Granulosicoccus antarcticus IMCC3135: one gene and its partners. The protein of the gene in region 3 interacts with the protein of the main gene of each other region in a pairwise test. Links are inferred from orthologs where the notes say so. Each region holds a gene or a part of one and is shown on either strand. Other genes may lie near its edges.

The links.
Region 1: the proteins of IMCC3135_RS20660 (region 3) and IMCC3135_RS04660 interact in binary tests that used the Escherichia coli proteins (3 or more experiments, as listed by UniProt). The link is inferred for Granulosicoccus antarcticus IMCC3135 from one-to-one orthologs.
Region 2: the proteins of IMCC3135_RS20660 (region 3) and groL interact in binary tests that used the Escherichia coli proteins (3 or more experiments, as listed by UniProt). The link is inferred for Granulosicoccus antarcticus IMCC3135 from one-to-one orthologs.

Annotation. Positions count from the first base shown.
Region 1 is NZ_CP018632.1:1,097,644-1,101,214, forward strand. Bases 319-3,567 are described here. They hold IMCC3135_RS04660 (bifunctional acetate--CoA ligase family protein/GNAT family N-acetyltransferase), read right to left. Parts: upstream 3,180-3,567; coding sequence 519-3,179; downstream 319-518. Other genes in these bases: IMCC3135_RS04655 (alpha/beta fold hydrolase), read right to left, coding at 319-522; IMCC3135_RS04665 (histone deacetylase family protein), read left to right, coding at 3,322-3,567. Also shown: more of IMCC3135_RS04655, read right to left, coding at 1-318; more of IMCC3135_RS04665, read left to right, coding at 3,568-3,571. UniProt on the Escherichia coli protein: Catalyzes the acetyl-CoA-dependent acetylation of lysine residues of a large number of target proteins. Acetylates RNase R in exponential phase cells and RNase II.
Region 2 is NZ_CP018632.1:1,497,538-1,500,826, reverse strand. The notes cover bases 319-3,285. They hold groL (chaperonin GroEL), read right to left. Parts: upstream 2,641-3,285; coding sequence 997-2,640; downstream 319-996. Other genes in these bases: IMCC3135_RS06420 (FxsA family protein), read right to left, coding at 3,243-3,285; IMCC3135_RS06425 (co-chaperone GroES), read right to left, coding at 2,731-3,018; IMCC3135_RS06435 (putative bifunctional diguanylate cyclase/phosphodiesterase), read right to left, coding at 319-794. Also shown: more of IMCC3135_RS06435, read right to left, coding at 1-318; more of IMCC3135_RS06420, read right to left, coding at 3,286-3,289.
Region 3 is NZ_CP018632.1:4,748,382-4,751,484, forward strand. The notes cover bases 259-3,039. They hold IMCC3135_RS20660 (DeoR/GlpR family DNA-binding transcription regulator), read right to left. Parts: upstream 2,170-3,039; coding sequence 1,348-2,169; downstream 259-1,347. Other genes in these bases: rhaS (rhamnose ABC transporter substrate-binding protein), read right to left, coding at 259-1,253; IMCC3135_RS20665 (bifunctional rhamnulose-1-phosphate aldolase/short-chain dehydrogenase), read left to right, coding at 2,341-3,039. Outside these bases: IMCC3135_RS20650 (sugar ABC transporter ATP-binding protein), read right to left, coding at 1-74; more of rhaS, read right to left, coding at 258-258; more of IMCC3135_RS20665, read left to right, coding at 3,040-3,103. UniProt on the Escherichia coli protein: Represses ulaG and the ulaABCDEF operon. Two ulaR binding sites have been identified in each promoter.

The DNA of each region.
Region 1 (3,571 bases), 3.7 Mb from region 3 along the record:
TGCACTCAAGCGCGCTTTGATGGCGCTCTCCTTGTTGGGAAAAACACGTGAGGTGAATCGTTGCGGCCGACGCCGATCCTGCAGGGCGCGCACCATGCGTACCGGTAACTGGTCTGCCTCTTCGCTCAAGGGGCCGCTGCTATCCACCAGGGTCAGGCTCTGGACGATGTCAGGGTTGGCAACCGATAAAAGAGTTGCAATGGTGCCGCCCAGTGAGTGTCCGACCAGGTGGCAATCAGTCCAGCCCAGGGCTTCGATGACCGCTGTCAGTTGATAGCTCATCTCGTGCAGTGAATAGCCTTGCGGCAAGGCATCGCTGTAGCCATGCCCCGGAAGATCTATCGCTACCAGGTCAAAAGCTGGCAGGTAGGGCATTAAAGGTACGAAGCTGTTGGCATTATCCAGCCAGCCGTGGATGCACAACATTCGTGGTGCCGCTTCGGCAGCAGGGTCGCGTTGACGAATGGCAGCAACAATCGACCCGTCGACCGGCAGAGTGATCGATTCCAGTTGTGGTCTCATGAATGTTCTGTGGGTTCGTCCAGTTGGTATTCGAAGATCACGACTTCGGGTTCGTCCGGATTGCGCTTGCTGGTAAAGCCAAGTGATCTCATGAGCGCCTGCATGGGACTATTCGAACGCAGTACATCACCATGCAGATTCTGCAAGCCCTGGGCTCTTGCATGCTCGATCATGAGCCTCATCAAAGCGGAGGCCAGGCCATAGCCTTTCCAGTCTTCACTAATGGATATGGCAAATTCTCCACCCAGTCGGTCATTGCTGATCATGTATCGACAGGCACCGGCGACTTTGTCTGCACGGTCGGTGGCAACAAAGGCCATTTGCCGGTCGTAATCCAGCTTGGTGAACTGTGCAACCATGCGCGGCGACAACTCGTTGAGAGCATGCATGAAGCGGAAGTAGCGAGATTCTGGCGACATGTCGCGTACCAGTGTCCGAATGGACTCGGCGTCCTCGGGACGGATGGGACGCAGTTGTACCGGAGTATTGTTTTTCAGATTGACGTGGCGTACCCATTGCCATGGGTAGGGGTGAATGGCCAGATGAGAGTAGCGCTTTCGATTCTGGTTTCGTTCAAGCACCACTTGCACATCCATGGCCATGGCGCCATCCTCACTGACGACCAGCGGATTGATATCCACTGAAAATACATCCGGAAGCTCGCAGACCAGCTCGGATAGCTGACGTAATACACGTCCAACGGGACGTTGGTTGACAGCCTCACTGTGCCGGAAGGCCCCCATGTGTACCTGCACTTCGCGGCACTTGAGCAGATCATCGATCAGATAGCGATTCAAGGGCGGCAGCTGCACGGCACGCTGGCTGACAAGGGCGGTCAGATCGCCGCCGACGCCGATCGATATCGCGGGTCCGAAAGTCGGGTCGCGTGTGACGGACAGTGCAAGAAAACGCGAGTTCTTCGGTGCATACATGGGTTCCAGCTGGACCCCTCTGAAGTGGGCCTCGGGCCGTCGTTCCAGCAGCCGTGCCTCGATAGCATGCCAGGCCGTGGCCACTGCTTCAGGGGTCGCAATGTCCAGCTGTGTCTCGATGACCGAAGCCTTGTAGCTGATATTGGGTGAGACCAGTTTCATGGCGACCGGGTAGCCGATCGTGGCCGCCTTCTCGAGCGCCTCGCTTAGCGATTCAGCCCGCAGTGTCTGTAGTACCGGAATGTCCAGATACTCCAGAAGAGTACGAGTCTTGACCGGGCCAAGAACACGTGCACCCGCCTTGAGTTCTGTGTTGATCAGTGCACGAGCGGGTCCCAATGATGAGCGGGTGCTGCGTGAGGCCGGGTTGGGCAGTTGCAGTAATAGCTGCTGGCTGACAAAGTAGCGGTTCAGGAAGTCAAAGCCATCGATTGAGCCTTCCGGTGTACGAAAGCTGGGAATGCCGGCCAGTGCCAGCAAGTCTCGTGATTCATGCACACTGGCATCACCCATCCAACAGGCCAGCAATGGTTTCTTGCTGGGTAATAGTTGTTTGAGACTCTCGGCAATGGCTTTTGGATCATTGCGCCAGTCCGGGACGAAAATCACCAGAATGGCGTCGATGTCGTCAAGGCCCTGTAACGTCTCGATAGTGCGAGTGTAATAGTCGGCAAGCCGGGAAGGCTTGCGAATCACGATGGGATTGGAGCCAGTGAATCGACCTTTCAGCTTCTTGTCCAGGATGCCCCGTGTTTGCTTGTCAAGCAATGGCGTCTGAAACTGCTTCAGGTTCATGCGATCCAGTGCAATCATGGCAGGTGCCGAGGCATTGCTGACAATGGCGAGTCGGTTGCCTTTGACGCGAATGCCGGTTGCCAATGTTCTGGCCGCCGCAAACAGATTGTGGAAAGTGCGAATACGCACCACACCTGCACGGCTCAAGGCTGCCTGAAAAACGCTCTCTGAGGAATACACTTCACCGGTTCGGGTCAGAGCATCACAGTAACGCACCCTTTCCTGAGCCGAACTCATAAGGACGACGGGCTTGAGACGGGCGGTAGCGCTCAGTGCACTCAGCATACTGCGACTGCTTTTGACCCGGTCAACGTAGACGATGACGGCCTTGGTTTGCCAGTCATCTGCCAGCAGGTCCAGCAGGTCAGATAAAGATATGTCGATCTCATCACCGGAAGACAGCAGTGCTGAGAAACCCACGCCACTGGTCTCGGCCCAGTCCAGCATGGCGGCGCCCAACGAGGCAGACTGAGAGACGATCGCTAATGAGCCCTTTTCAATGCGGTTTTGACTGTACGTGGCATTCAGGCCGATATGTGGCCTGATGAGACCCGCACAGCAAGGACCCATCAGGCGAATGCCAAGACGCTTGGCGTAGGTTTGCAGGGCTGCGTTGTCCTGTGCACCTGACATGACCAGAGCGACCTGAATGCCCTTGCGTGCACATTGCCTCAAGGTGTGCTTTACCAGGCGAACCGGTGTGATGATGATCGCCAGATCAGGCACATCGGGCAAGGAGGCGATGGTTCTGTAGCAGCTGGCGTCAAGAATCGTCTTGTAACGCGGATTGACCAGAAACAGTGTGCCTTTGTAACTGCCTTGCAGCAGGTTACGGGTCACTTTGTAGCCGGGCGACTCCTCGCGAGCGCTGGCACCCACAACAACAAGTGAGGCGGGATTGAGAATTTTGTCAAGATGTAATGTCGACATGTATCAGATAGTACCTTGGCCAGGGTGGACAGGCGGGCACAGGTGTCATTGCACATGTGTCATGTAGTAAGCTCCCATGCTAACGATGTTTTGATTCGAACGTCTGAAATTAAAGACACTTGTATCTCATATAGGAGGCCCAATGCCTACAGCTCTGATCTCGCACCCCGTCTCTGTGCTTCATGAAATCAGTCCGGATCATCCCGAGTGCCCGCAGCGCATTGATGTCATTAGTGACCAGCTGAAAAAGCAGGATGTTTATGATTATCTGATTCACTTTGATGCTCCCAAGGCGAGCAGCGAGCAATTGTTACTGGCGCACGGTGAAGCCTATGTTGATCATATTCATGACTCAGCTCCGAGCAGCGGAACGGTTGAACTTGACGGTGATA
Region 2 (3,289 bases), 3.3 Mb from region 3 along the record:
GTCACCGTACGCTTCAAGGTATCCTCGAACATGAGCCGGTTGGGCAAATGAGTCAGCGGATCATGGTGAGCGGCGAATTCCAGATACTGCTGCTTGACCTTCACCTGCCTGGCAGCCTTGCGCTGAGCCTCGATCAGACCGTTGAACTCTTCAGCCAGAGGACGCAAATCGTTTCCATCAGTAACCTCGATAGACTCCGGCAACTGTCCCTCACTATTCTCACGGCTGTCCCTGAGCGCACCGATCAGCTGCTCTATAGGGCCGACATACCATCGGTGTGCGCCAAACATGGCCACAAGAGCGCCTGTCAAACTGGTTAGCAAGGCAAATGCACTGAGCCCCAATGCCTTGAACAGTGCAGCGTTCACAATTTGCTCACGCTCAATAAAGCCGATACCTGACAGAGAACTCGTCTTCGCCGGGATGGTCCAGTTTTCTGAATGCACAGTACCGGACTCAGTTACGCTGGCACCGCTGTCATGCACATAGTCGAAGGTGTTGCCCTTGTTGAGCAGAAGCCTGCCCGAGGCATCCACAAGTACCAGGCCCACCAGAGAATCACTCAACAGCGTGTCCGGGACGCTTATCTGCTCAGGGTCCGCGTTGAAAAAAGCGGCACGTACCAACGCCAGCTCTACTCTCGATTGCTCGATGATCTGAGACTCGTATTGTTCGTAGATCGACGGGTAGAACAACGTCAGCTGCACGATCAATAGCGTGAGTGCAACCGATCCGGACAATGCTTGTATTGCCCGCGAGCGATAGACCGTGCTTGTGAATGCGCGAAAATTCAAAAAATCCCGTCCTGTTGGGTACATGGGAGTGAAATGCAGGTATTAGCATCCCGATAAAACTGGTATCGGCACCATCCCCAGACGCTTAAGCACGAATCGAACTCGCCACACTTTGTCACATCCACAACGCAAAACCCCCGCATTGAGCGGGGGTTTTGATACTACTTGATGAGCGTTAACTCACATGATAAAGGCGAATGCCTTACATCATGCCGCCCATTCCACCCATTCCGCCCATATCAGGCATGCCACCACCGGCCGCTTCATCCTTCGGCAAGTCAGCAATCATGCATTCTGTGGTGATCATCAGACCAGCAACAGAAGCAGCATTTTGCAGAGCGTAACGAGTTACCTTGGTTGGATCCAGGATACCCATTTCGACCATGTCGCCGTATTCGCCGTTAGCAGCGTTGTAACCGAAGTTACCTGTGCCTTCTTTGACTCGTGCAACCACTACTGAAGGCTCACCACCAGCATTGGCAACGATCTGACGCAGAGGCTCTTCCATTGCACGCTTGGCAATGCTGATACCGATGTCCTGCTCGTGGTTGTCGCCCTTGACTTTGTCAACAGCAGCAATGGCGCGAACCAGTGCAACACCACCACCAGGAACGATACCTTCTTCAACAGCAGCACGAGTTGCGTGCAGTGCATCGTCAACACGGTCCTTCTTCTCTTTCATTTCAACTTCGGTAGCAGCACCGACTTTGATAACTGCAACACCACCGGCAAGCTTGGCAACACGTTCTTGCAGCTTTTCCTTGTCGTAGTCAGAAGTAGCTTGTTCAATCTGAGTGCGAATCTGTTCAACGCGAGCGTTGATCTCATCAGAAGAACCAGCACCATCAACAATAGTAGTGTTGTCTTTGTCAACAGTGACACGCTTGGCTGTACCCAGGTCTTCCAAAGTGATCTTGTCCAGAGACAGGCCGACTTCTTCAGAGATTACCTGGCCACCAGTCAGGATAGCGATATCCTGCAGCATGGCTTTACGACGGTCACCAAAACCAGGCGCCTTAACAGCACATGTCTTGATGATACCGCGCATGCTGTTGACAACCAGAGTTGCCAGAGCTTCGCCTTCGATATCTTCAGCGATGATCAGGAGAGGCTTGCCAGACTTGGCAACGGCTTCCAGAGCGGGGAGCAGATCACGGATGTTGCTGATTTTCTTGTCGAAAAGCAGTACATATGGATCTTCCAGTTCTGCAGACATTGCATCCTGGTTGTTGATGAAATAAGGAGACAGGTAACCACGGTCAAACTGCATGCCTTCAACAACGTCAAGTTCGTTGTCCAGAGACTTGCCTTCTTCTACAGTGATAACGCCTTCCTTACCAACCTTGTTCATTGCTTCAGCAATGATTTTGCCGATTGACTCGTCGCTGTTGGCAGAAATAGTACCAACCTGAGCAACTGACTTCTCGTCATTACATGGCTTGGACATGGCAGCCAGTTCAGCAGTTGCTGCAATTACGGCCTTGTCGATACCACGCTTGAGATCCATCGGGTTCATGCCGGCAGCAACTGACTTCAGGCCTTCGCGAACGATGCTTTGAGCCAGAACTGTTGCTGTCGTAGTACCGTCACCAGCGATGTCAGAAGTTTGTGAAGCAACTTCCTTCACCATCTGTGCACCCATGTTTTCGAACTTGTCTTCCAGTTCGATTTCTTTGGCTACAGAAACACCATCTTTAGTGACAGTAGGGGCACCGAACGACTTGTCCAGTACAACGTTTCGGCCTTTAGGACCGAGAGTAACTTTTACGGCGTTAGCCAGGATGTCAACACCCTTGAGCATACGCTGACGGGCTGAATCGGAAAAACGGACTTCTTTGGCACTCATTAAAATTCTATCCTCAAAAAGAGTTCAGGAAATGACTGGATGGGAGCTCTAGCTGCAACCGCCAGCCAGTTGGGACACGACTGCGGGGTTTTACTCGAAAACACCCATGATGTCGTCTTCACGCATAACCAGTACTTCTTCACCGTCAATCTTGATTTCGGTGCCGGAATACTTGCCGAACAGAACCTGGTCACCTACTTTCAGGTCCAGAGGGCGTACATCGCCATTTTCAGCGATTTTGCCTTTACCAACTGACAGCACTTCACCACGAACTGGCTTCTCAGTAGCTGAATCAGGAATTACAATGCCACCGGCACTCGTGCGCTCTTCTTCCATGCGCTTGACGACCACGCGGTCATGCAACGGACGAATGTTCATACCAATACGACTCCGAAAAAATCAACTGTGAAAAATAAGGTCCAAAAGGAGCGTTGAGCACCATTGTTAGCACTCTCCCCTAAGGAGTGCTAATTCTAATGTCGACAGCCACAATATCAAGTCTCGGGACCAACAAATTTGCCTGTAACTTGCAGAACCAGGTGGCAAAAAACACCTACTCAGTCAATAAAGCGCTACAGACGGCCATTTCAGGCAATATAATTCTATTTATCAATTCGCTTGAAATCGGCATCAATGACCTCTCCGGACG
Region 3 (3,103 bases):
AGTGCCGTGACTTCTCCCGCATGCAGATTCAACGACACCTCAGAGAGTGCTTTGACTCCGGGAAACAGTTTCACGATTCCATCGAGGGATAGAACTGGCGGGGGGGCGTACTTGTAGATTCCGAATTCAATTCGTGACTCTCGACAGTTATGGGTAAGGAGTATCAGAAACTATCTGATATAAAAGGATCCAGGCAGTGCTGCCAAAGACATGCACAGCACTACCCGTCCGTTCAAACTGCAGCGATGCAGACCGTCTTAGAAGATATCCTTGAAATCATTGACGTTAGAGGCGTCATACACGAACGGATCCGCCATGGCGCCTGCACGATCATCATCCAGCGTCACGTTACCCAAGCGACCCATACCAATTTCGCTACCCGCCTCGGCCACCGCTTCACCCTTGACCAGGTTGTAGGCGATCATGGTTGCCGCATAACCCAGATCAATCGGATTCCAGATAGCAAAGGACTTGCTGGCACCGGATTCGACATGTGCGGCCATTTCCGAAGGCAGGCCCAGGCCCGTGACATTGACCTCGCCAGCCTTGCCAGCATCAGAAACTGCCTGTGCTGCAGCAACAATGCCTACCGATGTCGGTGAAATAATGGCTTTGAGGTTCGGATACGAAGACATAAGACCTTGTGCCTCACGATAGCTCTTGTCTGACAGGTCATCTCCGTAAACCGTTGTCACCACATCAATGCCTGGATAGTTATCCATAACCTTGTTCATCTCGTCTATCCAGACGTTCTGGTTGGTCGAGGTGGCCGTGGCCGAAAGAATGGCCACCTCACCACCTTCGGGTAGATGATCGGCTGCCAACTTGATGATCATGTTGCCGATCAAGGGACTGGAAGAAGGGTTCAAGTGCATCATGCGACCCTCTGGTGCGACGCCCGAGTCCCAGGACACGACAGTGATGCCGCGAGCCATGGCCTTTTTCAAGGCAGGTACCACGGCATCCTGATCATTGGCCGAAATGGCGATCGCATCCACCTTCTGGGCGATCAGGGAGTTGATCACTTCAATCTGACCTTCTGCTGTCGTATCCGTCGGACCGGTATAGATGATCTCGACCCCGCCCATCTCAGCCGCTGCCTCTTCGGCACCCTTGGCAGCCGCTTCGAAGAAACCGATACCCAGTGCCTTGACGACCAATGCAATGCGCATGTCATCTGCCTGGGCCGGACTGGCGCATATTCCCAGGCTTATAGCGCCCGCAGCCAGTATTTTGGAAAATGGTGTTTTCATGTTATTCCTGCCGTGGTTGTCGTTATGGTGTTTTTATGGTTACTACTGGTTTTTCCAGTTACTACTGTTGAGCCAAATCGCTTCGGCCGTCTACCTATCCAGCGTCCGACAAAGTATCGTCCGCCAGGGAATTTGAGCTACTCTTGAGAGTGGCCACGATCACGCGAACATCTGCGTTTTCCAGCATATTCACAGTGGCGTCATCGATTCTTTCATCAGTAATCAGGACATCGATGCGCTCAAGGGAACAGATCAGCTGACTGGAGCGACGTTTGAATTTGCTGGCATCGGCCAGAACCACCAGCTCATCCGTCTGAGCCATCAACTTCAGCTCACTCTGTATCACCAAAGGATCCGACTCCATCAGCCCCATCCTGCCGACGCTATGCACACCCATGAACATCCGGTGCGCATAAAAATTCTTGGTCACATCATTTTCGAACGGACTGAGAATGATGTTCTGCTCACGATAAATAGTGCCCCCTGGCATCGTTATCTGATTTTTGGAGTTATGCAGCAGGTGCTCGGCAATGGGGAATGAGTTGGTACAGATCTGTAACCGCCTGCTGGTCAACAGGTGCACCATCTGAAAGGTACTTGTTCCCCCACTGATGATCAGAGCTTCCCCATCAACACACAACGCGGCTGCCTCACGGGCGATGGCGCGTTTCTCTACAACATTGATTGATTGGTTGACACTGAATGGTCGACCTGCCAGTCCTGTCTGAGCCGGAGGTAATAGTGCTTCTGCTCCGCCTCGAACCCGCTTGAGCTTCTTTTCCAGATGCAATGACGCGATATCACGCCTTATGGTCGCCTCGGATGAATCCGTCAGTTCGACCAACTCTGCCACTGTGGCAACCGGCCTTTCTTGTATGACAGACAAAATGATCTTCTGTCGCTCTCGTTCATGCATATATTTGCTCCTGAATCACAACACATGATACCTACGAGCTCATAAGTGTCAATCATTTTCAATCACAACCGATCATATTTTCATTAATTCGATCATTTTTACCAATTCTTGATTGACTAAGATCGTTTTTGACGACATTATTCTCATTCGTCAAATTCAGGAATCGTTCTCATGAGCAGTCGTCACACATCTGGTTTATTGCAAAGTCAATGGAACGAGCCACATGCAGCCACTATGGATGAGCCCGGCAGATTGCTGTATCGCTCTAACTTGTTGGGCGCAGACAAACGCATCACCAACTACGGGGGTGGCAACACCTCAGCCAAGGTCATGACCGCAGACCCCTTGTCAGGCGATGAGGTTGAAGTGTTATGGGTCAAGGGCTCTGGTGGCGATGTAGGCACGATGGCTCTGGATGGCTTTGCCACGCTGTATCAAAGCAAACTGAATGCGTTGAAGGATTTGTATCGTGGCGAAGCACATGAGGACGAGATGGTCGCCTACCTGCCTCATTGCACATTCAATCTCAATACGCGCGCAGCTTCCATTGACACGCCTCTGCACGCCTATGTTCCCAAAACTCATGTCGATCATATGCACCCCGATGCCATTATTGCCATCGCCGCTGCAGCTGACAGCCAAAAGTTGACTCAGTCTATCTTCGGCGACGACATTGGCTGGTTGCCGTGGAAACGCCCAGGCTACGAATTGGGCTTGTGGCTCGAGAAGTTCTGCCTGGAAAACCCCAAGGCTCGTGGTGTCATTCTGGGCAGCCATGGTCTGTTTACCTGGGCTGATTCGGCTGCGGAATGCTATGCGGTGACGCTTGATATAATCAACAAGGCCATCGTCTGGCTAGATGAACAGACTGCAGACAGCGCAGCATTTGGTGGCTCTGAGTGTCAGGTGCTCTCTGCCGAAGAACGTCAGTCTG